Regions from separate parts of the Shewanella sp. BC20 genome, predicted to be linked through region 2. Evidence: predicted binding sites of a transcription regulator. Region 2 holds the regulator's gene; the other holds the start of a gene.
The links. Region 2 encodes LexA, which represses DNA repair genes until DNA is damaged. Its sites were predicted from a motif close to TACTGTATNNNNATACAGTA; they were not measured.

Region 1: the regulator LexA is predicted to act here: its motif matches at 1,457-1,476, upstream of umuD (translesion error-prone DNA polymerase V autoproteolytic subunit).

The regions. Positions count from the first base shown of each region.
Region 1 is NZ_NHRI01000003.1:185,662-188,853, reverse strand. Features, by position in the region: gene CBX96_RS05065 (SLC13 family permease) at 1-1,213, shown strand, start outside; gene umuD (translesion error-prone DNA polymerase V autoproteolytic subunit) at 1,491-1,892, shown strand; gene umuC (translesion error-prone DNA polymerase V subunit UmuC) at 1,889-3,163, shown strand.
Region 2 is NZ_NHRI01000009.1:86,978-90,169, forward strand. Features, by position in the region: gene coxB (cytochrome c oxidase subunit II) at 1-453, opposite strand, end outside; gene CBX96_RS11065 (cell division inhibitor SulA) at 860-1,372, opposite strand; gene lexA (transcriptional repressor LexA) at 1,369-1,989, opposite strand; gene plsB (glycerol-3-phosphate 1-O-acyltransferase PlsB) at 2,151-3,192, shown strand, end outside.

The DNA.
Region 1 (3,192 bases), on a different contig from region 2:
GATCTTTTTTGCCTTGGCCACCATTTTCAAGCTGATCGATCCCAGTGCGTTGTTCTCGGGATTCGGTTCGGCGGCGGTGTGGTTAATTATCTCCGGCTTTGTGATTGGTAGCGCCATTTCAGAATCGGGATTGAGTCGCCGCCTCGCCGCCCTTATCGCCCCCGCGTTAACCATGAGTTATCCACGCATGATTGCAGGACTGGTCATCAGCGCGATGTTACTGGGATTTGTGATGCCATCCTCCGTTGGGCGCGCGGTTGTGATGCTGCCCATCGGCATGGCCTTGGCCGAGCAACTCGGGTTTAGCCGCGGCAGTAATGGTAGAATAGGCATAGCCATCGCCCTAGCACTCGCCTGTAATATGCCAAGCCTTGCGGTACTGCCCGCCAATATTCCCAATATGATTTTGGCTGGTGCGAGCGAAAATCTGTTTAACGTGCATTTTGGCTATGCAGAATATCTGTTTCTGCACTTTCCGATTTTGGGTCTACTCAAATCGGCCATCATAGTGGCACTCGTGGTGTATTTGTTTCCGGCCAAGATAGATAAAACCCAGATGGCAGCAGCGACGGATATCGAAGCGTATGATGTGGTCAAGCAAGTTAAACTCGGGGTGTTACTCATCATCACCCTGTTATTTTGGATAACTGACTCATGGCATGGGATCAATCCTGCATGGGTGGGGCTAACGACCGCCATTATCCTTTTGCTACCGAAATGGGGCATTATTGAACCAAAGCGTTTTAATCAGTCAGTTGATTTTTCAACGGTTATCTTTGTTGCCGCCGCACTCGGACTAGGCGTCTTAGTCAATCAATCTGGGCTTGGCAGCGAACTCGGCCAAGTATTCAGTCAATACCTTCCCTTGTCACAAGGCGCCTCCTTCCTCAACTTTATGTCCTTATCACTGATATCGACTTTAACCGGGTTAGTGGCAACCGTGCCTGGCGTGCCCACGGTATTAACCCCAATGGCTGCCGACTTAGCGAATGCGACAGGGTTTTCTCTCCCTGCAGTATTGATGACCCAAGTGATCGGCTTTTCGACGGTGATTTTCCCCTATCAAGCGCCGCCGCTGATTTTGGCGATGCAATTGTCTCAAGAGTCCCTCGCCCATCTGCTGAAAGTCACCTTACCCTTAGCGCTGATCACCTTACTAGTGCTGATGCCGCTGGACTACCTCTGGTGGCAGTTATTAGGCTGGATAAGCTAAGCCTTTGAGGTATAGGAAAATAACCCTAGTTTTATGAGCCAAACGAGACTCTAAATTGCGGCAAAGGAGTGCCGCAACCAACTTAGCGGACAACCCCATGCGTTAACATTAGTGAATTAGAAGGTTGTGACCTAAAGTCATCCCCACGTCGTGCTTACTATTCCTTTGCATCTGATTGTGCGACCTCAACGTTTGCCTGTCGTCTTACTCAACACACTTTCGACAAGTCATCAAAATACGCTATACTGTTTTTATATACAGTATTTTGATTTTCATTATGCATATGCTCACACAAACACAGTATCCACTTTTTAGCTCCTCCGTTGCGGCTGGATTTCCTTCTCCTGCCCATGATTACATTGAGCATTCACTCGATCTCAATGAACTTTGTATTAAACACCCCACAGCAACATTTTTTGTGAAGGTACAGGGAGACTCAATGGTCGATGCGGGCATTTCGAGTGGCGACATATTAGTGGTGGACAGAGCATTACAGGCTACGCACGGTGATATTGTGGTCGCATCCGTCGATGGTGAGTTTACCGTTAAACAATTGCAGTTACGTCCAATAGTGCAATTAATACCCCGTAATCCGGCATTTAAAGCCATTAACATCCACCATGATTCCGAGCTAAACCTATTTGGTGTTGTCACCTGTGTGGTGAAGAAATTCAAATGACTGCAACGCTATTTGCCCTCGTCGATTGCAATAACTTCTACGCTTCCTGCGAACGCTTGTTTCGCCCCGATCTTCAAGGCAAACCCATTGTTGTGCTTTCCAATAACGATGGTTGCGTAGTTGCACGCTCAGCAGAGGCGAAACAATTAGGCGTCAAAATGGCCGTCCCCGTGTATCAGGTGATGGACATGATCCGCGCCCATAATATAGCGGTATTTTCCTCCAACTATGCACTTTATGCCGATATTTCAAATCGAGTGATGACCACTCTCGAGCACATGGTGCCAAGGGTAGAAGTCTACTCAATTGATGAGGCTTTTTTAGATTTGTCTCGGCTCGATAGATGCCAAGATATCACTCAGTTAGCCGCGGATATTCGCCAACGGATCCAACAATGGATTGGGATCAGTGTCTGTGTTGGCATAGGTCCTAGTAAAACCTTAGCCAAACTCGCCAATTATGCCGCTAAAAAATATCCCATGACTCAAGGTGTTGTCGATTTACGCACGACGGAACGCCAACGGCGATTAATGGCCTTGACGCCAATTGATGAGGTATGGGGGATTGGCCGAAAAATTGCGCAACGTTTAAAGCTTATGGGTATACATACCGCCCTACAGCTTGCCGATGCCCCACCTAAGCTCATCCGAGACAGCTTCTCGGTCACAGTCGAACGAACGGTGCATGAGCTAAACGGTATTGCCTGTGATGATATTCAACAGGTCGTCGCAACAAAACAGCAAATCGTCAGTTCTCGCTCTTTTGGTGAACGCATTACCCAGTTCACGGCAATGCAGCAGGCCATCAATGATTACACCTGTCGAGCCTGCGAAAAACTGCGTGTTGAGGGTCAATTTGCACGTACCCTATCCGTATTTATTCGGACCAGTTATTTCACTGAACATCAACCCCAGTACAGTCAGGTGCTCACAGGCAATTTAACTTATCCCAGTGACGATACCCGCGATTTTATCGCATTAGCGCAGCGGCTCTTGTCTAGGCTTTGGCGTGAAGGATATGCCTATGCCAAGGCGGGCGTCATGCTGGGGGATTTTTATGCGCCAGGTGTGTTTCAACTAGGATTATTTGATGAAGTCAAACCACAGCCAAAAAGTAGAGCCTTAATGAACCTACTGGATAGCGTTAATCACAGCGGTAAAGCCAAGATCCAATTTGCTGGTCAAGGACTTAATGCAGATTGGAGCATGAAGCGTAACCAACTCTCCCCCCGCTACACCACACAGTGGGCACACATTCCGACAGTAAAATAAGCCATAGTATGCAAACACGCTATTTGCTT
Region 2 (3,192 bases):
TTCGATTTGAGGTCTTGGAGTGGCGAGAATGCTGTAAAAATCAATATCTTGATCGAAGTAGCTATAATGCCATTTCCATTGAGAACCTGTGACTTTTACCGTGAGATCGGCATTGCTGGGATCTTCCATGGCAATCAGAGTTTTCGTGGCGGGAATCGCCATTAAGATCAGAATGACAAAAGGAATAATCGTCCACGCGATTTCGACTTTTGTGCTCTCATGGAAGTGAGACGCGACCGCGCCCTTGGATTTTCTGTGGTTGATCATGGCATAAATCATCACGCCAAAAACCACTAGGCCTATCGCGCAGCAGATATACAGAATCGTCATGTGTAAGTGATAAACCTTGCCACTGATTTCTGTTACGCCGGGGGTCATGTTGAACCGCATGTCCGCTGCGGCCAACGGTGGGGCGAATAGCACCACGAGTAAACAATACAACCATTGCTTCACAAGACTTCTCCTCTGCCAATTGCGAATAGCAACTACAAAGAAGAGCAACACAGTAAGTCTCAACTCTATGCAAACTCTTCAGTTCCCAAAAAAGCTTCTCTGACTTCAACGTGCGTTGGCGGCTTACTTTTGATTAAGTATTGTTACTGCTGGTATTAGCCACACTGGCACATACTGCTGAATAAACCCATTATTCTCGATTTTTGTGGGCAAGAGATATTCGATAAATCGTCGATATTTTTTGCCTAAACGGGCGATATATTATGCTCGCCTGAATCAAACATACTTGCTGTTTAAAAATTGATCAAGATCACTTCTTTTTCTAATTGTCTGAAAAATTGCCAAAAAAAAGCCCCACATTCACAGGTGAGGCGGCTTTCAAGGCTAAATACGCAGTGCAAAAATTTTAATGAACAGAGCTAAAAAAACTACCTTGGGCAAAGTGAGCTGGTTGCTTGAGTGTCGCGTCCGTAGGTGAGTGATTTACGAAACCTTCGAGCACGATTCCCATGGCGCGGGCGCTCTTGGCCACAATTTGCAAACGACGATTGTCACGGGCATCGAGTGAGTGGATCCAAGTAATTACTGCGCTGGAAGTGCCACTAGTTAAGGCTTTTTCCATGGCCCACAGGGTTTCCACTTCATCTTTCGCATGGACTAAGAGTACGCGATCCATACGCACGCCAGCGCTGGCCAGTAACTGCTTGTAGCCAATACTGGGTGGATTGATGAGCACGACCCAGCGGCCTTGTTGGCTCAGTTGTGCCAACTGTTTACTAAGTTGCATTAGCTCTTGGCGCCCTTGGCTCTCGGTAGGCATAGTGATGATAGGCGTATGCTGCCAGTCAGTATCGGTTTCGCGTACCGCATCGAGCCATAAACCGGGGTGACGCGGGGCATTACCTAGTAGTTTGTTCATAGCCAATCTCCATTGCGGATCACCCCTACGGCGAGCCCTTCAATTGTTAGACTTTGGAAACTTAAATCGACTTTAATCGGGGAGTAATCTTCATTTTCAGCATGTAGATAAACGAGATTCCCTTTCTTTTCAAAGCGTTTAACTGTTACATCATCGTCAACGCGAGCAACAACTACTTGGCCATTGCGCGCTTGCTGTATCTTATGAACGGCGAGCAGATCTCCCTCGAGGATACCGATGTTCTTCATACTGTCGCCTCTGACGCGCAGCAAGAAATCGGCGGCTGGGTGGAACATGCTGGGGTCGACTTGGTAATACTGTTCGACATGCTCTTGGGCGAGGATAGGTTCGCCCGCAGCCACTTGACCAATCAGTGGTAAGCCAGATTCGCTGTTATCTTCTTCCTCAACTGGGAGGCGGATCCCGCGGGAAGTGCCAGGCATGATCTCGATGCAGCCTTTTTTTGCCAATGCCTTAAGGTGTTCCTCGGCGGCATTTGCACTTTTAAAACCCAAACGGGTGGCGATTTCGGCCCGGGTGGGTGGCATGCCAGTCTCGGCAATATTACGTTTAATCAGCTCTAAAATTTCGGCTTGGCGTGGCGTCAACGGTCTCATGTTCTTTCCTGTTTTTCTATACAGTTACTGTTAGTATATACAGTATTATTCGTAGTGCAAGTATTAACCACTTTTTAACGCGATTGGAGAGTATTAGCGAATATTCCCTAGAATCTGGTATTCTATGGGGCTAATGAACGTACTTACATTGCATAAGAATAATGCCTAAACAAGACTCTCTTTGGTTGAAATCATTACGCTGGATCCAAAAACACTTAGTGCACACTATTGTTGTGCCGCAGGATCCCTTTGCCGATCTGAATCTGGACGCGTCCAGACCGCTTGCTTATGTAATGAAAACAGAATCCCTGAGTGATATTGCTGCGTTAAGCGAAATCACCACTAAGCTGGGTTTGCCAAGCCCCTACGAGCCGCTCGTGGTCAATGGCGTTGTCGCGCCCCGTGTAGTTTGCCTCGAAGGCCGTAAGCCTTTGTTTGGCGAGCGTGCCAGTAATGAGCCATTCCTCGAATGTTTTATGCGCCTGTTGGCCGTCCATAAGGAAAAGCCAGAGTTAGATATTCAGCTGGTGCCTGTGAGTCTGTATTGGGGCCGTACTCCGGGTAAAGAAGACGACACCATGAAGGCGGCTGTGCTTGAGCGCGAGAACCCAACTTGGTTACGTAAGTGCTTGATGATCCTATTTTTGGGCCGTCACAACTTTGTTCAGTTTTCGAATGCGGTATCGCTACGTTACATGGCCGACGAACACGGCACCGATATGGGGATTGCCCATAAACTGGCGCGGGTGGCTAGAGTACATTTCCGCCGCCAACGCAAAGTGATGACAGGGCCTGTGCTGCCGAATCGTCAGGCAATGTTCCACTCCCTGCTGAAATCCGAATCCTTACGCAAGGCGATTCAGGAAGAAGCGGCGAGTAAGAAGATTTCCGAAACCCAAGCCCGTGAAACAGCAATTGAATATCTTGATGAAATTGCTGCGAATTATTCCGACAGCCTAGTGCGTATTGCCGAGCGTTTCCTAACTTGGTTATGGAACAAGCTCTACAGCGGTATCAACATCAAAGGTGCTGAACAAATCCGTCAGCTTCACCATGATGGTCACGAGATTGTTTATGTACCTTGCCATCGCAGCCATATGGATTACCTGCTGTTATCCTACATTCTGTATTACCAAGGCATGGTGCCACCGCATATTGCGGCGGGGATTAACCTAAACTTCTGGCCTGCGGGGCCGCTATTCC